Regions from separate parts of the Demequina capsici genome, predicted to be linked through region 2. Evidence: predicted binding sites of a transcription regulator. Region 2 holds the regulator's gene; the other holds the start of a gene.
What was found. The regulator HrcA, encoded in region 2, represses chaperone genes, less so after heat shock. The targets are predictions, from matches to a motif close to TTNGCACTCGNNNNNNNCGAGTGCNAA.

Region 1 (12,731 bases), 1.4 Mb from region 2:
GCTGCTGGATGGCGAGATCGAGCTGGGAGGCATGCCCTGGCGCGGCGTGCTCGGAGTGCCCGTGGCCGTCGGGCCCGAGGGGTGGACCCGCGTGATGCTCGACGACCTCGCCCCCGACGAGTCCCGGCTGCTCTGGGAGGTCGGTCAGGCGATCAACGAGGCCATCGTCGCGTGGGGAGGTGGCCGATGAGCACCCTCACTCGGCGCTGGTTCGCGTTCGTCACCGTCGAGGACCGCTCCGGCGCCTCGACGGCCTTGACCGGGGTGTTCTCCGAGCGAGGCGTCAGCTTCGGATCGATCTCCACGCTCGACGTGCACGACGGCATGGGCACCCTGTCCGTGGAGTTCGCCGCCTCCGAGCGGCTGGCACACGTGCTGGTGCGCACACTCGCGCGACTGTCGGTGGTCCGCGACGCCACGCTCGTGGCCGCCGACGACTCCCGCGTCAGGGCCGTCGCGATGCTCACCGGCGGCACCGGCGACGAGGCGCTGCCCGCCGAGGCTGATGTGCATCGCCACGGCGAGGGGCCGGACGCCACCACGATCGTCATGGGTCGCCTGTCAGCCGTCGAGGCCGCCGTCGCGACCATGCGCGGCTCGGGATGCGCAGTCGAGGCGATCACGGTGCTGCCTCCGCGCTGACCCTCCCGGCACCGCATGCACAGGCGTCCCCGACGGGTGGCATGGCCGACACGTTGCGGGTCCGTGGCCGTCGTCGCCGGCGGGCCGGGTCGGTCCGGTCAGAGACCGGCGATGAAGGCGCGGAGCAGCCGCAGGCTCGCATACACCGCCGCCGGCCCACGCTCCTGCATCTCCGCGCGGAACTCGGGGACGCTCACGCCGATCTCCCGCAGCTCCACCATGTTCCCGATCACCCAGCGCTCGAAGGTCGCCGGGTCCACCTCCGGGTGGAATTGGACCGCCAGAGACCTGCCGTAGGAGAACGCATGCACCGGGACCTCGTCGGTCGAGGCGAGCAGCACCGCGCCGGACGGCAGCTCCGCCTCGTCGCCATGCCACACGAACATCGGCGCGCTCGCGACGCGCCGCAACGGGCCGACGAGCCCTACCGACGTGGGACGGATGTGCTTCCAGCCCAGCTCGAAGGTGCCCTTGCCGACGCGGGCGCCGAGCGCGGCCGCCATCAGCTGCAGCCCCAGGCACACGCCGAGCGTCGGCTGGTCGGCGTCGAGCCTGTCCTTGATCAGGGCGATCTCCTGCGTGACGGTGGGATAGTCCGCGGCGTCCTCCACCCCGATCGGGCCGCCGAGCACGATCCCCAGGTCGGCGGTCCTGAACGGCGACAGGTCGTCGACGCCGGCCTCGAGGTATCGCACCTCGTAGCCGAGCCTCGGCAGCTCGGCCTCCCAGCATCCGAGATCCTCGAACGCGACGTGCCTGATGACGACACAGGTCTGCAGCGCCAACCTCGACCTCTCAACCTCTCCGGAAAGCGTCGGCGAGGCGCATGCGCCCGCCCGTGTTCAGCACCGCGCCCGCGTAGACGCGGCCGCCCACCCACACCAGCACAGGGATCGCCACCAGGCAGATCACCACGGCCGCCACCACCTCGACGACGCTGATCGAGCCGAAGGCCATCCGCATCGGCACCATGAACGGCGCGAAGAACGGGATCTGCGTGAGCACCTTCGTGATGGTGGCGTCGGGCAGGTTCGGCACCAGGTAGATCGCCAGGTACAGCGGCGCGAGCATCACGAACATCAGCGGCGTGGAGACCGACCCGACGTCCTCCTGCCTCGACACGAGCGAGGCGAGCCCCCCGAACAGGACCGTGAAGAGCGAGAATCCCAACACGAACCACACGGCGAAGTTCACCAGGATCGTGCCGACGCTGACGCTCAGGCTCCCGAGGAGGTCCAGGTGCAGGGCGCCGAACAGGAGCGCGACGATCAGGGCGCCCGCCTGCGCGAGTGCGAACAGTCCCACGCCCAGGACCTTGCCGCCGAGCAGCGTCCAAGGCTTCACCGTCGCGAGCAGGATCTCCACCACGCGCGATGCCTTCTCCTCGACCACGCCCAGCATGATCACGGAGGCGCTCTGGATCAGCACGAAGAACAGCAGCATCACCACGATGAAGCCGGAGAAGAACTTCGCCGAGTCGAAGCCCGCGGCGGCGCTCAGCGGGGTCACGGTGGGCGTCGCGGCCGCGAGCGCCTGCGCCACGGAGGCCGGGTCCCCGCCCAGGTCCGTCACCTGCGCCGCGAGCGCTGCGGACCGGACAGCTGCCTGCACCACGGGGACGATCGAGTCGCCCGCCGTGTCGACGTACAGGTCGGGCTGCGTGGGCGCGCCGGTGAGGATCGCGCTGACGCCGTCCGGCAGCGTCGTGGTGTCAGGGGCGTCGACCGTCTGCACGGTGACCGTGAGGCCCTGTGCTGCGGCGGCTGACTCGAGGTAGGGCACGAGCGCGGCCGTCTCGCCCGAGGCGACCTGCACCACGGGCGCGGGACCGTCGGAGGACAGGAAGGGCTTCGCGATCAGGGCGCCGGCCACGATCAGCACGATCAGGACGGACGAGGCGACGACGTTCGCGCGCGAGCCGACGCGCACCACGAACTCCCGCCTCGCGATCAGCCACATCATGCGGGCACCTCCGAGGGTTCGAGCATCACGTCGCGGAAGAGCTCGGTGAGGGTGGGCCTGCTCGGGGTGAACGCGCGCACCGTTCCTGCCGCGAGCGCCGCCGCGAGCACCGTCTGCGCAGCAGCCGCGTCCGGAGCCTCGACGAGCCACGCGCCCTCCGCGACCGGCTCGACCCGGGTCTCGCCGTCGGCGGCGGGGGCCCAGGCCGGGGGAAGCTCCGCCTCGAGCGTCCAGCGCGGGCGGGCGGTGGCGGTGAGCGAGTCGACGGTGCCGCACGCGACGAGGCGCCCGGAGCGGATGATCCCGACTCGGTCGCACAGACGCTCCACCAGTTCGAGCTGATGCGAGGAGAAGATGACAGGCACCCCGCGCTCCGCCTGGCCGCGCAGCACCTCGCTCATGACCCCGACCGCGACCGGGTCGAGTCCGGAGAAGGGCTCGTCGAGCACGAGGATGTCGGGCCCGTGGACCAGCGCGGACGCCAGCTGCACCCGCTGCTGGTTGCCGAGCGAGAGCTTCTCGACGGCGTCACCGCGCCTGTCGGCCACCCCGAGCACCTCGGTCCAGTGATCCATGGCCTGCGTGGCTGCGGCGATCGACAGTCCGTGGAGCCGCGCAAGGTAGACGAGCTGCTCGCCGACCTTCATGCGGGGGTAGAGACCGCGCTCCTCCGGCATGTAGCCGATGCGGCGCCGCACGTCGGGTCCGACAGGGGCGCCGTCCCAGGACACCGCGCCGGCATCCGAGCTCAGCACCCCGAGCACGATGCGCATCGCGGTGGTCTTGCCGGCGCCGTTCGCGCCGACGAAGCCGAAGAGCTCTCCTGCAGCGACCTGGAACGAGACCCCGTCGAGCGCGCGCACTTCCCCGAAGGACTTGACGAGCCCATCGAGGACGAGCGAGGGCATCCCGCCCGCCTCAGCCGGCCTGGTAAGGGCTGACGACCACGTCGACGCGCTGGAACTCCTTGAGGTCGGAGTACCCGGTGGTGGCCATCGAGCGGCGCAGCGCGCCCATGATGTTGGTGGTGCCGTCGGCGCGGGTGCCCGGGCCGAACAGGACCTCCTCGAGGGTGCCGGTGGTGCCCACCCGCACGCGCTCGCCGCGCGGCAGGGCCGAGTGGTACGACTCGGGGCCCCAGTGGTACCCGGCGCCAGGCGCCTCGGCTGCGCGCGCCAGGGCCGCGCCCAGCATGATCGCATCCGCGCCGCAGGCGATGGCCTTCACCATGTCTCCCGAGCGCCCCAGGCCACCGTCCGCGATGACGTGCACGTACCGACCACCGGACTCGTCGAGGTAGTCGCGGCGCGCGGCCGCCACGTCGGCCACCGCGGTCGCCATGGGGGCGTGGATGCCGAGCGTGGTGCGCGTGGTCTGCGCCGCGCCGCCTCCGAACCCGACGAGCACGCCCGCCGCGCCGGTGCGCATCAGGTGGAGCGCCGCCTGGTAGGTCGATGCTCCGCCGACGATGACCGGCACGTCGAGGTCGTAGATGAACTTCTTGAGGTTGAGCGGCTCGACCTCGGCCGACACGTGCTCCGCGGACACGGTGGTGCCCCGGATGACGAACAGGTCGACGCCGGCCTTCAGCACCGTCTCGTAATGCTCCTGGGTGCGCTGGGGGCTGAGCGCTCCTGCGACGGTCACGCCCGCCGCGCGGATCTCCTGCAGCCGCTGGACGATCAGCTCGTCCTTGATGGGCTCCTGGTAGATCTCCTGCATCCGCAGCGTCGCGGCGTCCATGGACAGGGTCGCGATCTCGTCGAGCAGTGCCGCCGGGTCGTCGTACCTGGTCCACAGGCCCTCGAGGTCGAGGACGCCGAGCCCGCCATGCTGCCCGAGAGCGATCGCGGTCGCCGGTGACATCACGGAGTCCATGGGGGCTCCGATGACCGGGATCTCGAACCGGAAGGCGTCGATCTGCCAGGCCAGGCTGACCTGCCGCGGATCGCGCGTTCGTCGGGACGGGACCACCGCCACGTCGTCGAAGCTGTATGCACGGCGGCCGCGCTTGCCGCGCCCGATCTCCATCTCGTTGCTCACCGTCCCAGCCTAGCGGTGGAGCCGACGTTCGCCGGAGGCCACCGGCCCGGGTCTCGCACCAGGGCCGATGCGGCGGACCTGTGGACAGGGGACCGTCGGCGCGCGCCGATGTCGGAAGACCGTGAAAGGGTGGGCACCATGACTTGGCTCGACGAGACGATGGTGGGATTCGACACGGAGACGACGGGGGTGTCCACGGCGAACGACCGCATCGTCACCGCCGCGATCATCACGCGGCGGGCGGGCGAGGAGCCGCGGACGCGCACCTGGCTCATCAACCCCGGCGTCGAGATCCCTGCGCGGGCGATCGAGGTGCATGGCATCACCAACGAGAAGGCGCGTGCGGAGGGCATGGACCCCGCACAAGGTCTCGAGGAGATCGCGACCGCGCTCGCCGAACCGCTCGCCGCAGGCATCCCCGTGGTCGGCTTCAACGCCCAGTACGACCTCAGCATCCTCGAGGCAGAGCTCGCCCGGCACGGCCTGGCGTCGCTCGCCTCACGGCTGCCTCGGGGGATCCGCCCGATCGTCGACCCGCTGGTGATCGACCGGTTCCTTGACCGGTACCGCAAGGGCGGCCGCAAGCTCATCGACATGTGCCGCATCTACGCGGTCCCGGTCGTCGCTGACGATCTTCATGCCGCAGACGCCGACGTGCTCGCCACGCTCGACCTGCTGCCCGCCATGGCGCACCTGCACCCGACGCTGGCCCAGGTCGCCTTGGACGACCTGCACGACCAGCAGATCGAGGCGCACCGGGTGTGGGCCACCCGCTTTGCAGCATTCCTGAAGTCGAAGGGCGAGACGGACGACCTCCCGAGCCCGCTCTGGCCCGTGTCGGCTGCCGACCCGGAGCCGCAGCCGCAGCCCGAACCGGAGCTCGACGCCCTCTTCTAGGAGGCGGCCGCGTCGACGGCGGGCTGTCCCCCACACCTGCCGTGCGCCAAGCTCACGGAGCCGAACGACCGGCGCGAGACCCCGCACGCCGGATGCACGGATCACCCTTCTCCCAGGCGTAGCCTGACCTGACAGGTATCAGGAGGTTGCAATGGCGCACCCCGAGTCCCCGGTACTGCCGCAGGCTGCCGGTCCGCTCGCCGACGCGTTGGCCCAGCTGCACAAGGCGGCCGCCACGCTCGAGATCTCAGACGGTCTTCACCAGCTTCTCGCGTCACCCCGCCGCGAGCTCGCCGTGAGCATCCCGCTCCGGCGGGACGACGGGACGCTCGCGCTCTACTCGGGCTTCCGCGTCCAGCACAACTTCACCCGCGGACCCGCCAAGGGCGGTCTGCGCTACGCGCCTTCGGTCGACCTGGACGAGGTCCGCGCGCTCGCGATGTGGATGACCTGGAAGTGCGCGCTCGTCGACGTGCCCTACGGCGGCGCCAAGGGCGGCGTCGCGATCGACCCGCGCGAGCACAGCAAGTCCGAGCTGGAGCGGGTGACGCGGCGCTACACCACCGAGATCCTGCCGATCATCGGCCCCGAGGTGGACATCCCCGCCCCCGACGTCGGCACCGACGAGCAGACGATGGCGTGGATCATGGACACGTACTCGGTCGCCCGTGGATACACGGTGACCGGCGTCGTGACGGGCAAGCCCCTCAGCCTGGGCGGCTCCCAGGGACGCGCGCAGGCCACGTCCCGAGGCGTCGCGCACATCGCGCTGATGGCGATGGCGAGCCGCGGCATCGACCCCAACCACGCGACAGCTGCCGTGCAGGGCTTCGGCAAGGTGGGCCACGGTGCCGCGAGGTTCCTCGCCGAGGCCGGCGTCAGGGTGCGTGCGGTGAGCGATGTGGACGGCGCCGTGTACGCGCACGACGGTCTCGACATCGCGCGGCTCGCCGAGCACGTGGACCGTACCGGCTCGGTCGCGGGCTTCGACAGCGCGGAGGCCATCGATCCCGGCTCCGTGCTCACGCTGGACGTCGACGTCGTCGTCCCTGCCGCGGTGGAGGGCGTGCTAACCGAGGACAACGCGTCCAAGGTCCAGGCGCGCATCGTCGTCGAAGGTGCGAACGGCCCCACCACGGAGGCCGCGGACGCGATCCTCAAGGACCGCGACATCCTGGTGGTGCCGGACATCCTCGCGAACGCGGGCGGCGTCGTCGTCTCCTACTTCGAGTGGGTGCAGGCGAACCAGGCCTATCAGTGGACCGAGCGCGAGGTGAACGACCGGCTCGAGGAGCGGATGGCGAAGGCGTGGCACGACGTCGTGGCCCACTCAGGGGCGCACGGCATGACGTATCGGGAGTCGGCCACCGTCCTGGCCGTCGAACGCGTCGTGGAGGCGCATCGCCTACGCGGTCTGTACCCGTGATCGCGCGCCTCTGGGCCTGAGCCGACGCGCTGGGCGCACCGCCCGGCACGTCAGCTGAGCAGGAACCTCACCAGCATCGCGAGCGACACGGCGACGATGAGCCCGCGCAGCACGAGCGGATTCGCCCTGAGCAGCAGGTGCGAGCCGATCCACGCACCCGCGAGCTGACCGAGCGCCATGACTGAGCCCACGAGCCACACCACCTTGCCCGCGGCGACGAACACCGCCAGCGCAGCCAGGTTGGTGGCGAAGTTGAGCGTCTTCGCGAGGGCGGTCGAGCGGCGCAGGTCGAAGCCCCGCAGCGCGACCCCCCCGAGCGCGAACAGGGAGCCCGTGCCTGGCCCGAAGGCGCCGTCGTACGCACCGATCAGGGGCACCACGCCGCCCACGTACGCACGCCGGGTCAGGCGTGCGCGGGGCGGTGGCAGGTGCGCATCCCGCACCAGCAGGAAGTATGCGGCGACGCCCACAAGCACGATCGGGATGACGACCTGCAGGGCCTCGGGGTCGATGAACAGCACCGCCACGGACCCGATCGCGGACCCTGCGAACGCCACGAGCATGGGTCCTCGCACGTCGCGCCATGCGACGCCGTGCTTACGGATGACCTGCACGGTGGCGGTGAGGGTGCCGAAGGACCCCTGCAGCTTGTTGGTGCCGAGCGCCTGCACGGGGGGAACGCCGGCGAGCAGCAGCGCAGGCAGGGTGATCAGCCCTCCCCCACCGGCGAGGGTGTCGAGCAGCCCCGCACCGAACGCCACGAGCACCAGCAGTGCGAGCATGCGCCCGCTCACGTGCAGCGACGATCCAGCTCCGGATGCGGCCTCCGTCGTCGCCGCGGCGACGTGCAGGGCGCCGCCGACGAAGCCGACCGTGGTCAGCTCTTGCCGGAGTAGTTCGGCGCCTCGACCGTGATCTGCACGTCGTGCGGGTGGCTCTCCTTGAGGCCCGCAGGCGTGATGCGCACGAACTTGCCCTTGGCCTGCAGCTCGGGGATGGTGCGGGCTCCGACGTAGAACATGGACTGGCCCAGGCCGCCGACGAGCTGACGGACCACCGACGACAGCGGGCCCTTGTAGGGCACCCGCCCCTCGATGCCCTCGGGGATCAGGTCGTCGTCGCTGGGCGCATCGGCCTGGAAGTAGCGGTCCTTGGAGTAGGAGACACGACCGCGCGAGGCCATGGCGCCCATGGAGCCCATGCCGCGATAGGTCTTGAACTGCTTGCCGTTGACCAGCACCAGGTCGCCGGGGGTCTCGCTGACGCCGGCGAAAAGGGAGCCGAGCATCACGGACGAGGCACCGGCGACGAGCGCCTTGGCGATGTCGCCGGAGTACTGGAGACCACCGTCGGCGATCACGGGCACGCCCGCGGGCCGGGCGGCGAGCGATGCCTCGTACACCGCGCTGACCTGCGGGACGCCGACGCCCGCGACCACGCGGGTGGTGCAGATCGATCCAGGACCGACCCCCACCTTGACGGCGTCGACGCCCGCGTCGACCAGCGCCTTGGCGCCCGCCCGCGTGGCGACGTTGCCGCCGATCACCTGCACGTGACGGGTGGCCGGGTCGGACTTGAGACGCTTGATCATGTCGATCATCGCCTGAGCATGGCCGTGGGCGGTGTCGACCACGAGCGCGTCCACGTCGGCGTCGACGAGCGCGGTCGCACGCTCCCAGGCGTCGCCATAGAAGCCGACGGCGGCGGCCACGCGAAGTCGCCCCTCGGAGTCCTTGGTGGCGTGCGGGTACTTCTCGGTCTTGACGAAGTCCTTGACGGTGATGAGGCCGGTGAGGCGACCGTCGGCGTCGACGAGCGGCAGCTTCTCGACGCGGTGCTGGCCGAGCAGCCTCGCCGCGTCCTCGTTGCTCACGCCCTCGGGTGCGGTGATGAGCGGCATGGGCGTCATCTGGTCCTTGACCAGGAGCCGCGCATAGTCGCTGGGGTTGATGAACCGCATGTCGCGGTTGGTGATGATCCCGAGCAGCCGATTGTCCTCGTCCACCACCGGCAGGCCGGACACGCGGTATCGGGCGCACAGCGCGTCGAGCTCCGCGAGCGTGGCCTCCGGGCCTACGGTCACCGGGTCGGTGATCATGCCGGACTCGGAGCGCTTGACGGTGACGACCTGCTGCGCCTGGTCGTCGATGGAGAGGTTGCGGTGCAGCACGCCGATGCCGCCCAGGCGGGCTAGCGCGATCGCGAGCCTCGCCTCGGTGACGGTGTCCATCGCGGCGCTGAGCAGCGGCACCTTGATCGAGATCTCGCGGGTGAGCCGGGTCGTGGTGTCGACCTCGGAGGGGATGACATCGCTCTCTCCGGGGAGGAGGAGCACGTCGTCGTAGGTGAGTCCGGTGTAGCCGAAGGGGTCGTGTTCAGCGAGCGCCATGAACCGATTCTACGGGCCCTCACGAGCGCTCGGTCGCGCCCCGAAGATGGGCCTTGCCAAGACGTTCACGAACGCGGTAGACAGACACCAAGGGTTCAACGACGAGCCCTTGACCTGGGCGATTGGTCCGTTCTAGGGTGAATATCACGGTTTGATAACGAAGTCAGACCGAGCTTGGTGATCATTCCGCTCAGGGGAACGACGTGAGGAGCTGCCATGGAGTCGATCGCAAGACTGCCGGCACCGACGCAGGACCAGTGGGAATGGCAGTACCGGGGGGCCTGCCGCGGCGCGGATCCGGACCTCTTCTTCCATCCGGAAGGCGAACGTGGAGCAGCCCGGCGCAGGAGGGCCGAGACGGCCAAGCAGTACTGCGCCCGATGCCCCGTGCTCGACATGTGCCGTGAGCGCTCGCTGATGGCGCGCGAACCGTTCGGCGTCTGGGGCGGTCTGAGCGAGGACGAGCGTCACGCGATGCTCGTCGGACGGCTCAAGAAGGCGAGCTAGACGCGAGAGCATGCACGAAGGCCCGGGAGCGGATGCTCCCGGGCCTTCGTCGCGTTCTTGGTCGGACTAGCCGACGATGGCGAGCAGGTCGCGCGCGGAGAGGATGAGGTACTCCTCGCCCGCGTACTTGACCTCGGTGCCGCCGTACTTGCTGTAGATCACCTTGTCGCCCACGGCGACGTCCACGGGGACGCGGTTGCCGTTGTCGTCGACACGACCCGGGCCCACCGCCACGACCTCGCCCTCCTGGGGCTTCTCCTTGGCGGTGTCAGGGATGACGAGGCCGGAGGCCGTGGTCGTCTCGGCGGCAGCCGCCTTGACCACGACCTTGTCCTCCAGAGGCTTGATTGAGACCGACACTGCGGACCTCACCTTCCGTCTCGAAGTTCAGGTTGCGACATCTGCCGGGCGACCTGCCGTCGCGGGGGTCAGGCGAACCGGACCGATGCCACGCTCCCTCTCGGAGCAAGGTCAGATTAGCACTCACCTGCCACGAGTGCTAATGCGACTGCGGGCGGTGCCGGACCGTGGAATCATCGCTGGCATGGACGCCGACACCGCACGCCTGCTGCTGGCTCCGGAGACCCTCGCGCTGATAGATCGGCTTCCGCCGTACGACTCGATCGAACCGCTCGCCTTCGGCAGCCGGCTGCGAGCGGAGGGCCTGGACGGCCGGCTCGTCGCAGCGGTCCTGACCCAGGCGGAGCTCCGCTCGAGGGCCCGCGGCAAGCTGGGCGAGTTCGCCGTGGGCATGCTCTTCACCCGCGAAGGTCTGGAGCAGGCCACGCGCCTGAGCGTCGCAGGCAGGCATGCACGACGGTACGCATCCGCCGGCTGCACCAGGGTCGCCGACCTCACCGCCGGGCTCGGCGTCGACGCGATGGCGCTCGCAGCGCTCGGCCTGGCGGTCATGGCGTTCGAGCTCGACGAGGCGACCGCGCTGCTCGCCGACCACAACCTGCGGCATTGGGACGACGCGGTGGTGGTGCATGCGGACTCCATGGCCACGGTGCGCAGGGTCGACGGGATGGACGCCGTGTTCGCCGACCCCGCCAGACGCACGGGCCGGGGCCGGCGCCACGACCCGCGCGACTACTCCCCCGCACTCGACGACGTGCTCGCGCTGCGCGACCAGTTCCCCGCACTCGGCGTCAAGGTGGGCCCTGGCATCCCTCACGACGCGATCCCCGCCTCCACGACCGACGCGCCGGTCGAGGCCCAGTGGGTATCGGTGGACGGCGACGTCGTCGAGGCGGGGCTGTGGTGCGGGCCGCTCGCGCGCACGCACGGCCACTCGGCCCTCGTCGTGCGCGGTTCCGACGCGCACGAGCTCGCCGCGGATCCGATCCCCGGCGAGGTCGGCCCCCTCGGCGAGTACCTCTACGAGCCCGACGGCGCCGTCATCAGGGCCGGTCTCGTCGGCCCTCTCGGGGCCCGACTCGACGCGCGCCTCGTGGACCCGACGATCGCCTATCTGACAGCTGACGCCCCGCACCCGACTCCGTTCGCGCACGGCTACCGCGTGCTCGAGGCGATGCCGTACTCCACCCAGCGGCTCGCGAAGGCGTTGCGCGAACGCGGAGTGGGGCGGGTCGAGATCAAGAAGCGCGGCATCGACGTGACGCCGGAGCGGCTGCGACCTCAGCTGAAGCTGCGGGGCACGGAGGCCGCCACCGTCGTCCTCACCCGCATCGCCGGGCGCCACACGGCGCTCCTCGTGGAACCGCTCGACCGCTGACTACAGCTCCTCGGGCGAGGCGGGGAGAAGAGATCGCTCGGTCGCGGGCGGTCAGCACGCCGCGGGGACGTTCGCAAGCGCCACGGGCCAGCGGCCCTGCGGCGCGACCGCGCCCGTGAGCACGTCCGCGAGTCCCGCGAGGGCCGAGTCCCCACGCCCGTACACCGCCGCGTAGACGCGGGCCGTCGATCCGCTGAGACCCCACGGTCCGTCCATCGCCACGACCACGTCGGCGCTCCCCGACGTGTCGTCGGAGCCCGTGAGCCAGATCGTGGATCCGCCCTCGCCCAGGACCACGCCGTGCGAGGCGAGCGCCGCAGCAAGGGCGTCACGGTCGGCCCGGAAGCCGCCCGTGATCGTCACCGGACCCGTGACGAAAGGCGCGTCGCAGTCCGCTGCGGCGACGGTGACGCCGGCGTCGGCGAGCGCCCGCGCGTAGTCCCCGGTGACGGTGGGCGCGACCTGCACGAGCCCGGCCTGCCATCGTGACAGCAGGATCACCCGCGCGGCGGCCTCGTCGAGCCTCGCGCGAGGCAGGGTCCCGGAGTCGACAGCCGCGACGATCGCATTCAGCGAGGCGTCGACGGACTCGGGCATGAGCAGCAGGTCCGCACCAGCGGCGAGCGCCTTCACCGAGGCCTCGCCAGGGCCGTAGGACTCGGTGATGGCTCCCATGTTCAGCGCGTCCGTGATCGCCACGCCCGTGAAGCCGAGCTGATCACGCAGGTAGGCGTACGCCTGCGGGTCGAGGCTCGCCGGTGCGTCACCCCACGCCGCCACGGCGATGTGGCTCATCATCACCATGGGAGCGCCAGCGTCGATCGCGCGCGTGAACGGCACCAGATCCGCCTGCTGGAGCACGTCGAGCGACGCGGACTGCGTCGGCAGCGCGTCGTGCGAGTCGACGGTCACGGAGCCGTGGCCCGGGAAGTGCTTGATCGTGGGGATCACGCCCGCATCGAGGTAGCCGCGCATCGCCGCGACCACGGTGTCCGCGACCGCGTCGGGATCGTCGCCCGCCGAGCGCGACCGGATGACGGGGTCGGCAAGGCCGATGGTGACGTCCGCGACGGGCGCGAAGTCGACCGTGAAGCCCAGCTGTGCGAGGTCACGCCCCTGGGCCGCGT
Region 2 (10,525 bases):
GTGGGGCCCGGTTCGTCCATCCACTGGATGTGCAGCTGCTCCATCGCGGGCTCGTCGACGAAGAGGATCGCCAGCTCAGCCTCCTCCGCGACGTGCATCTCCCGCAGCACGAAGCGCGCGAGTTCGGCGAACTCGATCTCGTCGACCTCGGCCTCGGTCTCGTTGTTGACCTCGATCACTCGTCGTCCTCCTGGGTGCGTGCCGGTCGGTCGCGGTGCTCGCGGCCGTGCCGGTCATGGCTGTCGCGTCGTTCGAACCTGCGCTGCTGGCCGAGCGGCCGGTCGCCGGCACGCTGCTCGCTGGCCTCGTAGGCCGTGATGATGTCGCTCACCAGCCGGTGGCGGACCACGTCCTCGGCACCGAGCCGGCAGAACGCGATGTCCTCCACGCCCTCGAGGATCTCACTCGCGGCGCGCAGCCCGGACGTCGTACCGCCGGGCAGATCCACCTGAGTGATGTCGCCGGTGACGACCATCGTGGAGCCGAACCCGAGACGGGTGAGGAACATCTTCATCTGCTCGCGCGTCGTGTTCTGCGCCTCATCGAGGATCACGAACGCATCGTTGAGCGTGCGACCGCGCATGTACGCCAGGGGCGCCACCTCGATGGTCCCAGCCTCCATCAGCCGCGGGATCGACTCCGGATCCACCATGTCGTGCAGCGCGTCGTACAAAGGTCGCAGGTATGGGTCGATCTTGTCGTTCAGGCTGCCAGGAAGGAATCCGAGCCGCTCACCGGCCTCCACTGCCGGACGCGTGAGGACGATGCGGTTGACCTTCTTCGCCTGCAGCGCCGCGACAGCCTGAGCCATCGCCAGGTAGGTCTTGCCTGTGCCCGCGGGCCCGATGCCGAAGGTGATGGTGTGGTTCTCGATCGCCGTCACGTAGCTCGCCTGCCCGGCGGTGCGCGGGCGAATGGTGCGTCCCCTGGTGGAAAGGATCGACCGTGCGAGCACCTCCGTCGGCCGGCTCTCGCGCCGTCCGGCACCCGCCGCGGCAGCTGCCGCGGACGCGACGCCCTGCACGCTGCGAAGCATCCGCACCGACTCACGCGCGATGTCCGCCGTGAGCGGCACCCCGGCGGCGAGCACCGACCGGAGCTCGTCCACCGCGGTGGCGGCGGCGGCGACCTGCGCCTCCTCCCCGCTGAGCATGATCCGGTTGCCCCGCACGTGGAAGTCGACGTCAGGGTACGCGCGCTCCACCTCGCGGAGCACCGCGTCGCCGCTGCCAAGCAGCTCTGGCATGGTGGCGGCATCCTCGACGAGGATCTCGCGGCTGGACGTCACGCAGGCTCCCATCCGAGCGGAGCGCCGCCAAGCACGTGACCGTGCGCGTGGAAGACGCTCTGCCCTGCCTCGGCGCCGGTGTTGAAGATGAGACGGAACTGCCCGCCGCACTCCGCGTCGGCGATGCCCTGCGCGAGCGCGGTCATGTCCGCGAGCAGGCCGGGGTCGGCGTTCGCGACCTCCGCCACGTTCGCGAGGTGGCTGCGCGGCACCACCAGCACGTGCACCGGCGCCTTGGGCGCGATGTCGCGGAACGCGATCACAGAGTCGGTCTCGGCAACGACATCCGCAGGGATCTCACCGGCGACGATCCGGCAGAACAGGCAGTCGGTCATAGGTCCAGGGTAGGGCGTCGGGGTGACATGCGCGTCACCGGGTCACCAGGTGCGACGCAGCGCAGCGAGCGCGGCGATCGCTGCCGGACCCGCTGTCGCCGCGCGCAGCACGTGAGGTCCCAGAAGCACGGCCTCGGCGCCTGCGTCGACCATCCGCGCAAGCTCGTCGTCCGAGATCCCGCCCTCGGGTCCGACCACCAGCGTGACCGCCTGGCGGGGATCCTCCCAGCTCAGCCCGGCGAGCGGGACGGCCGCGACCTCGTGCAGCACGAGCACCCTCCCACCGGCGGCAACCTCGTCCCGGATGAGCGCGGCGAGCTCGCGACTCGTCACCACGGCAGCAACCTCGGCGAGCAGCGCCCTTCGGCTCTGCTTGGTCGCCGCGAGCACGAGCGACTCCCATCTGCCACGCGCCTTGTCCGCCTTGGGTCCGCGCCATTGCACGATGGATCGGTCTGCCTGCCAAGGCACCACCGCGGTCACGCCGAGCTCCACCGCGGCCTCCACCGCCTGCTCGTCCCGACCACCCTTGGCGAGCGCCTGCACCAGCGTCACGGACGGGTCGTCGTCGGCTGCCACGTGCGCGACGCGCACCCGGAGCCAGCCGTCGCCGATCTCGGCGATCGGTCCGCCCGCGCGCCGGCCCGCGCCGTCGACCAGGTCGACGACCTCCCCCAGCACGCGGCGCTGGACCGTGACGGCGTGGCGTGCCTCAGGCCCGTCGAGCGTCAGCAGGTCGCCCACCGCGGCGTCACGCGCCGCCGCGCACACGAAGACGGGAGCCGTCACCGTCGGCTCAGCTCCGGCCCTTGAACGCGTCCTTGAGACGCGAGAACACGCCCCCGCCGATCGGCGCGAGGCGCGCCTGCGGCATCTCCTCGCCGCGGAGCGCCGCCAGACGCTCGAGCAGCTCCTGCTGCTCGTCGGTGAGCTCGGTAGGGGTCTGCACGTCCAGGTGCACGTACAGGTCCCCACGGCCGGCGCGCTGGAGCCGTCCCACGCCCAAGCCCTTGAGCCGCACCGTGTGGCCCGCATGGGTGCCCCGAGTGACGTCCACCTCCTGCTCACCGTCGAACGTCTCGACGTTCAGGACCGTGCCCAGCGCCGCCGCGGTCATCGGCACCTCCAGCGTGCAGTGCAGGTCGTCGCCGCGACGCTCGAAGGTCTTGTGCGCGCGCTCGCGGATCTCCACGTAGAGGTCGCCCTTGGGCCCGCCGCCCACGCCGGCGTCGCCCATGTGCGACAGCCGGATGCGGGTGCCCGTCTCGACACCCGCGGGGATGTCCACCTTGATCGTGTGGCGGGAATGGGTCCGTCCGCGACCCGCGCAGTCGGGGCACGGGGAGGCGATGATCGTGCCGTACCCGCCGCAGTCCGGGCACGGCGACGAGGTCATCACGTTGCCGAGCAGCGACCGCGCGACCCGCTGCACGTGTCCCGCGCCGCGGCAGGTGGTGCACGTGGTCGGCTGGGTGCCGGGCGCGCAGCACGAGCCGGAGCACGTGGAGCACACGTCGGCCAGGTCGACGACCACCTCGCGGGTCACGCCGAACACGGCCTCCTCGAGCGTCACCTCGGTGACGACGAGCTGGTCGCCTCCGCGCTGGGTGCGTGACGCCGGCCCCCGCTGCTGACCGCCGAACGGGCTGCCGCCCCCGAAGAACGACTCGAAGATGTCCTCGAACCCGAAGCCTTGGGCGCCACCCTGGGATCCCGCTGACGAACGCGGGTCCACGCCGCGGTCGTACATCGCCTTCTTCTCGGGGTTCGACAGCACCTCGTAGGCCGCGCCGACCTCCTTGAAGCGCTCCTCGCCCTCGGGACCCGCGACGTCGGGATGATGCTCGCGGGCGAGCTTGCGATACGCCTTCTTGATCTCGGCGTCCGTTGCGTTCCGGGACAGGCCCAGCACTGCGTAGTAATCCGTCACTTAAGCGTCAACCACCTTCGACAGGTATCGGGCGACCGCGCGTACCGCGGCCATCGTGGAGGGATAGTCCATACGGGTGGGCCCCAGGGCCCCGAGCAGCGAGACGGAAGGACCGCTTCCGTAGCCGGCAGCGACGATAGAGGTGCGGGCGAGGGCGTCGTTGCGGGTCTCGTGGCCGATCCGCACCGCCACGTCGGAGTCTCCGCTGGTCATCTCGTGCAGGAGCCTGAGGAGCACCACCTGCTCCTCGAGCGCGTCGAGCACGGGACCGATCGCGTCAGCCTCGAGGTCGCTGCCGCGTGCAAGATTCGAGGCGCCGGCGAAGATGACACGCTGCACCGTGCCGCCCCGCGCCGCCTGGATCACGGCCGAGGTCACACCCGCGACCCACGCAGGCTGCCCCGGCCGGTCCGCCCAGGCCGACAGGGGCGGCTCAAGCGCCGTCGGCGTCCTGCCCATCGCGATCTCATTGATCTCGCGCACCGCACGGTCGAGCTCGTCCTGGATCACGGCCGTCGTCACGAGCACGGTGGACTGCTCCACCCGAGCGTCGGCGCTGATGACGACCACCAGGATGCGGTCGAGCCCCAGCGCGACCAGCTCCACGCGCTGCACCGCCGACTCGCGCAGCGACGGGTACTGGACCACCGCGACCTGACGCGTCAACTGGCTCAGCATGCGCACGGACCGCTCGATCACGTCGTTGAGGTCCAAGGCATCGGACAGGAACGTGGTGATGGCGCGCTTGTGGCTGTCCGGCAGCGAGGTCAGCGCGAGGTAGTCGACGAACGATCGATAGCCCTTGTCGGTGGGGATCCGCCCGGCCGACGTATGGGGCTGCGTGATCAGCCCCTCCTCCTCGAGGATGGCCATGTCGTTGCGTATGGTCGCCGGGGACACCCCCAGCCCGGTCCTCGCCGCGAGCGCCTTGGAGCCGATCGGCTCCGACGTCTCCACGTAGCCCTCGACGATCGCGCGCAGCACGGCACGCCTGCGCTCCTCGGTCATGCCGCTCCACCTCCCGATCGACATTGGCACTCGGCACCTGTGAGTGCCAATCCTAACCTTGACGCCCGCCCGGTCCCTCGAGGCGGCCCCAGGAGGCGCCCGGACCGCTGTCCACGGATCCCGCGTGCATCCGCACAATTCGGGCACCACTCGCTAGATTGGTCCTGTCGAGGCGCACCGCAACGGGGGTAACGGCTCTCCCTCGTTCGTCCAGGGCACCACGACCGCACCATATGTCCCAACAAATGAAGTGGTGAGAACGATGTCCGAGACCCCTCCTCCCCCTCCGCCGCCCGCCGCGCCGCAGCCGGCCGCGCCCATGTCGCAGAGCGACGAGCGACTCTATGCCACGCTCGCTCACGCCGGAATCATCCTGTTCGGATTCCTTCCGCCGCTGATCATCTGGCTGATCGGCAAGGACCGCTCCGCCTACGTGGACCGCCAGGCCAAGGAGGCGTTGAACTTCTCCATCCTCGTCACGATCGCCTATATCGTGTCGTCGATCCTGGTCGCCGTGCTCATCGGCATCGTCCTGTGGCTCGCGACGATCGTCGTGACGCTGATCTTCTGCATCCAGGCCGCCATCGCCGCGAACAAGGGCGTCGACTACCGGTACCCGTTCAACTGGCGGATCATCAAGTAGCGCTCAGGGTCTACCCCGAGCGCACAATCAGGGCCCCGCTCCTTCCGTGGAGGGATGCGGGGCCCTGCCACGTCGTGGCACGGTTTCCCTATGAACGACACCGACCGCACCGAGGGCGCCGACACGACGCCCGAAGCCGCACCACAGGACGGCTCCAGCGCGCAGCCAGGGGCCGCGGAGCCGCCGGCGATCGAGCAGGCGCCATCACCGCAGCCCAGCGACGCCCCGCCCGCCGGGGGCCCGTTCCCTCCGCCCGGTGGACCCACCGCGCAGCCGATGCCCGCTCGCATGCTCGAGTCCGAGGCCCGCAACTGGGCCATGCTGATCCACATCATCGCCGCGGCGGCGGCCCTGCTGTCGCTCGGCACGGTGTCCTGGGTGGTACCGCTGGTCCTCTGGCTCATCTACAGGGAGCGCTCGGCGCTGATCGAGCATCACGGCAAGCAGAACCTCAACCTCCAGCTCACGCTGCTCGTCGTCATGGTCGGCGGCGTGATCATCGGGTTCGCCACGCTCTTCATCGGCTTCTTCGTGACCATCCCGGCGATGATCCTCTACGGCCTCTACTCGATCGTCATCTCCTTCGTCGCCGGCGTGAAGGCCAACCACGGCGAGTACTACAGGATCCCGCTGATCATCCCGTTCCTGCGCTGACCTCACCACGGCAGCATCTCGATAGCATCGCGCTCGTGCTGCGCTTCGACGACCCCCTCCCGCGAGCTCCCAGAAGGATCCTCATCGCCGGGGTCTCCGGGGCAGGAAAGTCCACGCTCGCACAGTCGATCGCCGTCACGCTCAAGGTGCCGTACACCGAGCTCGACTCGCTGTTCCACGGTCCCGACTGGACGCCTCGTGCCCGATTCCTCGACGACGTGCGGGCGCTGGTCGGGGCCGACGCCTGGGTCACCGAATGGCAGTACCCCTCCGCACGACAGCTGCTCGCGGAGCGCGCCGACCTGCTGATCTGGCTCGATCAGCCGTTCCTCACCGTGACTCTGCCACGCGTCCTGCGGCGCACGTTCATCAGACGGATGCGCCGTGAGCAGCTGTGGAACGGCAACACAGAGCCTCCGTTCCACACCTTCTTCACCGACCCGGAGCACATCGTGCGGTGGGCATGGACCACCAGGAACGACTATGGCGAACGCGTGGCCTCCGCCTGCGCCGACCATCCTGACCTTCCCGTGGTGCGGCTGAGGTCGCCGCGTCAGGTCGACCGTTGGCTGGCGGGCCCGCTCGCGGACAGCGTGCGCTGAAGCCCGCGCGCCGCGGCACGCGGCGGAGATCAGGTCAGGGCGCGGACCGCGGCATCCGCCAGGAGGCGCCCCTTCAGCGTGAGAAGCAGGCGTCCGGCCAGCGCGGCGCGGCCGTCGAGCACCCCCTCGGCCACCAGGCGGGCCACCTCCGTGGGCCGACGCTCGGGCAGGTCGGCGATGGCCATGCCCTCAGCGAGCCTCAAGCGCAGCATCACCGACTCCAGCGCGAGGTCGTCCGCGGTGAGCGGCTCGCGCTCGGCGGCTGGATCCTCGCCCGCGGCCAGCCTGTCCGCGTACGCGCGCGGATGCTTGACGTTCCACCAGCGCTCGGCGCCGCGTTCGCCGCCGTCCGGATCCACACGCGGACCGAGGTACGAGTGGGCGCCGGGCCCGATGCCCCACCAGTCCTGGCTCCGCCAGTACGCGATGTTGTGACGGCACGCATGCTCGGCGCCGCGCGCCCAGTTCGAGACCTCGTACCAGGCGTACCCCGCTGCGGCGAACCTCGCGTCGGCGAGCTCGTACATGTCCGCCTGCGTGTCTGGATCCACGGGCTCGATAAGCCCGCGCTTGAGCTGCGCACCCATGCGCGTACCAGGCTCGATCACGAGCGCGTAGGCACTGAGGTGATCCGGCTCGAGCGCGATGGCCGCGTCCACGCTCCGCTCCCAATCCGCCAGCGACTCGCCTGGAGTGCCGTAGATGAGGTCCACCGAGACCGCAAGCCCGGCCTCGCGCGCCCAGCCGACCGCGCGTGCGACGTTGTCAGGGTCGTGCGTCCGCTCGAGGACTGCCAGGACGTGAGGCACCGCGGACTGCATGCCGAAGGACACCCGGGTGTACCCGGCGTCCGCGAGCGCGCGGAGCGACTCCCGTGACACGGAGTCCGGGTTCGCCTCCGTGGTGACCTCCGCATCGGAGGCCAGGCCCCATGTCGCGCGCACGCCGTCGAGCAATGCGGCCAGGGCTGAGGCATCGAGCATCGTGGGCGTGCCTCCCCCGAGGAAGACGGTGGACGCCGCGCGTGCGTCGCCCTCCATCACGCGCGCCGCCAGCGCCATCTCGCGCAAGGCGGACTCGACGTACCCCTCCCGGGTGGCGCCCCCCACCTCGGACGGCGCGTAGGTGTTGAAGTCGCAGTAGCCGCATCGCACGCGGCAGAACGGCACGTGAATGTAGACGCCCAGGTCGCGCTGGTGCGTGGCGGACGCCGTCGCGGTCGCGGCAGGCGCGCGTTCGGGCACGGCTACTTCTTCTTGCCCTTGTCCGAGCCGTCGTCCGATGTCGACAGCGCGGCGATGAAGGCCTCGGGCGGCACCTCCACCGACCCGATGTTCTTCATGCGCTTCTTTCCCGCCTTCTGCTTCTCGAGCAGCTTGCGCTTACGGGAGATGTCACCGCCGTAGCACTTCGCGAGAACGTCCTTGCGGATCGCGCGGATCGTCTCGCGCGCGATGATTCGGGCGCCGATCGCTGCCTGCACGGGGATCTCGAACTGCTGCCGGTCGATCAGGTTCTTGAGCTTGCCGACCATCATGACGCCGTACGAGTAGGCCTTGTCCTTGTGGACGACGGCGGAGAACGCGTCGACCTGCTCGCCCTGAAGCAGGATGTCGACCTTCACCAGATCAGCCGCCTGGTCGCCTGCAGGCTCGTAGTCGAGCGAGCCGTAGCCGCGCGTGCGGGACTTGAGCTGATCGAAGAAGTCGAACACGACCTCGGCGAGCGGCAGCGTGTAGTGCATCTCCACGCGGGTGTCGCTGAGGTAGTTCATGGTGCCGATGATGCCGCGACGCTCCTGGCACAGCTCCATGACGGTGCCGATGAACTCGCTCGGCACGAGGATGGACGCGTTGACGATCGGCTCGCGGACCTCGTTGATCTTGCCGCTGGAGAACTCCGACGGGTTCGTCACGGTGACGACCTTGCCGTCCTCCATGTGGACCTCGTAGACCACGTTGGGGGCGGTCGAGATCAGGTCGAGCCCGAACTCGCGCTCGAGGCGGTCGCGCACGATCTCGAGGTGGAGAAGCCCCAGGTACCCGCATCGGAAGCCGAAGCCGAGCGCCACGGAGCTCTCGGGCTCGTAGACGAGCGAAGCGTCGTTGAGCTGGAGCTTGTCGAGCGCGTCGCGCAGGATCGGGAAATCGGAGCCGTCGACCGGGAACAGGCCCGAGTACACCATCGGCTTCGGGTCGCGATAGCCGCCGAGCGACGTCGTGGCGCGACGCGACGCGAGCGTCACGGTGTCGCCGACCTTCGACTGGCGCACGTCCTTCACACCGGTGATCAGGTACCCGACCTCGCCGACGCCCAGACCCTTGGTGGGCACGGGCTCCGGGCTGATGACGCCGATCTCGAGCAGGTCATGGGTGGCGAGCGTCGACATCATCGCGATCTTCTCGCGCGACTTGAGCGCCCCGTCGACCACGCGGACGTAGGTGACCACGCCGCGGTAGGTGTCGTACACGGAGTCGAAGATCATCGCCCGGGTGGGTGCGTCCGCATCGCCCACGGGGGCGGGGATGTCACGGACGACGCGGTCCAGGAGCGCGTCGACGCCCTCGCCTGTCTTTCCGCTCACGCGGAGCACGTCGTCGGGATCGCAGCCGATCAGCTGGGCCAGCTCCGCGGCGTACCGCTCGGGCTCCGCCGACGGGAGGTCGATCTTGTTGAGCACCGGGATGATGGTGAGGTCGTTCTCCATCGCCAGGTAGAGGTTGGCGAGCGTCTGCGCCTCGATGCCCTGCGCCGCGTCGACCAGCAGGATGGCCCCCTCGCAGGCGGCGAGCGAACGCGACACCTCGTAGGTGAAGTCCACGTGACCGGGGGTGTCGATCATGTTGAGCGCGTACGGCTGGCCGGCGACCTGCCACGGCATGCGCACAGCCTGCGACTTGATCGTGATGCCGCGCTCGCGCTCGATGTCCATGCGGTCCAGGTACTGGGCGCGCGCGGCTCGCTCCGATACGACGCCCGTGATGCCGAGCATGCGGTCGGCGAGGGTCGACTTGCCGTGGTCGATGTGCGCGATGATGCAGAAGTTGCGGATCAGCTCAGGCGCAGTGGCGGCAGGCTCGATTCGGGTGTCGGTCACAGGGGGGTCGATCCTCGTCAGGAAGAGTCCAGGGGCAGGGCATCCATGGTCCCACGTTTTCCTGCCCTCATGCGTTGGCGAATGATGCCGATATCCAGTGTGGCGTATCTCACACCCCCCGAGGTATCGCCACCAGGAGGGAAACGTGACTCGCACCGAGGACCTGTTCCGGCAAGCCTTCCGGGAATCGCCGATCGGCATGGCGGTCCTGGACGACGCCGGGCGCTACGAAGAGGTGAACGCCACCTTCGCGAGCGTGCTGGGGCTCAGCCCCGCCGCCGTGATCGGCCGGTCGTTCGCCGATTTCACGCACCCCGACGACATGGTCGCGTCCCGTGACACCCTGCGCCGCATCCGCACCGGGCAGACCTCCTCCGCCCAGTTCCTCAAGCGGTACCTCAGCGCCAAGGGCGAGGTTGTGTGGGCCCGCGTCACCGTGTCCGATGCGCCTGGCTCGCACCTCGACCCGCGGCACCGCCTCGTCGTCCAGGTGGAGGACGTCACCGAGGAGCGGCGCACGAAGGACCTCCTCACGCAGCGGACCCTGTACGACCACCTCACGGGGCTCGCCAACCGCACCCTGCTGCTCGACCGTCTCGCGCTCGCGCTCGACGCGCACCGGGACAGGATCACCACCGTCGCCTGCGCGTTCCTGGACGTCGACCACTTCAAGGTGGTCAACGACTCCCTGGGGCACGAGGCCGGCGACTCGCTGCTCGTCGAGATCGCGCGAAGGATCCAGGACGCAGTCCGCCCGGGCGACACGGTGGCCCGGCTGGGCGGCGACGAGTTCGTGGTGATCCTCGAGAACGTCCGCAGCCGCGCCATCGCCGAAGGCGTCATCGGCGCGGTCACCCAGGCCGTGCAGTCCGCTGTGATCGTCGAGTCGCACGAGATCGTGCCGACGGTGTCCGTGGGCCTCGCGCTCGCGGAGCTGGACTCCACCGCAGAGGGCCTCGTACGTGCCG

Region 1: groES (co-chaperone GroES) is a predicted target of HrcA. The motif match lies at 10,343-10,369, and genes of this name have one in related genera.

What each region holds. Positions count from the first base shown of each region.
Region 1 covers NZ_CP134880.1:2,432,012-2,444,742, forward strand. The annotation lists gene RN607_RS11540 (lactate/malate family dehydrogenase) at 1-190, shown strand, start outside; gene RN607_RS11545 (ACT domain-containing protein) at 187-642, shown strand; gene RN607_RS11550 (glutamine amidotransferase-related protein) at 741-1,427, opposite strand; gene RN607_RS11555 (ABC transporter permease) at 1,438-2,604, opposite strand; gene RN607_RS11560 (ABC transporter ATP-binding protein) at 2,601-3,512, opposite strand; gene RN607_RS11565 (GuaB3 family IMP dehydrogenase-related protein) at 3,523-4,647, opposite strand; gene RN607_RS11570 (exonuclease domain-containing protein) at 4,786-5,544, shown strand; gene RN607_RS11575 (Glu/Leu/Phe/Val family dehydrogenase) at 5,696-6,970, shown strand; gene RN607_RS11580 (TSUP family transporter) at 7,021-7,764, opposite strand; gene guaB (IMP dehydrogenase) at 7,848-9,359, opposite strand; gene RN607_RS11590 (WhiB family transcriptional regulator) at 9,576-9,866, shown strand; gene groES (co-chaperone GroES) at 9,933-10,226, opposite strand; gene RN607_RS11600 (THUMP-like domain-containing protein) at 10,411-11,604, shown strand; gene RN607_RS11605 (glycoside hydrolase family 3 N-terminal domain-containing protein) at 11,656-12,731, opposite strand, start outside.
Region 2 covers NZ_CP134880.1:1,035,552-1,046,076, reverse strand. The annotation lists gene ybeY (rRNA maturation RNase YbeY) at 1-179, opposite strand, end outside; gene RN607_RS05000 (PhoH family protein) at 176-1,300, opposite strand; gene RN607_RS04995 (histidine triad nucleotide-binding protein) at 1,285-1,623, opposite strand; gene RN607_RS04990 (16S rRNA (uracil(1498)-N(3))-methyltransferase) at 1,666-2,412, opposite strand; gene dnaJ (molecular chaperone DnaJ) at 2,420-3,553, opposite strand; gene hrcA (heat-inducible transcriptional repressor HrcA) at 3,554-4,561, opposite strand; gene RN607_RS04975 (DUF4870 domain-containing protein) at 4,824-5,204, shown strand; gene RN607_RS04970 (DUF4870 domain-containing protein) at 5,295-5,858, shown strand; gene RN607_RS04965 (P-loop NTPase family protein) at 5,894-6,460, shown strand; gene hemW (radical SAM family heme chaperone HemW) at 6,490-7,704, opposite strand; gene lepA (translation elongation factor 4) at 7,707-9,557, opposite strand; gene RN607_RS04950 (putative bifunctional diguanylate cyclase/phosphodiesterase) at 9,703-10,525, shown strand, end outside.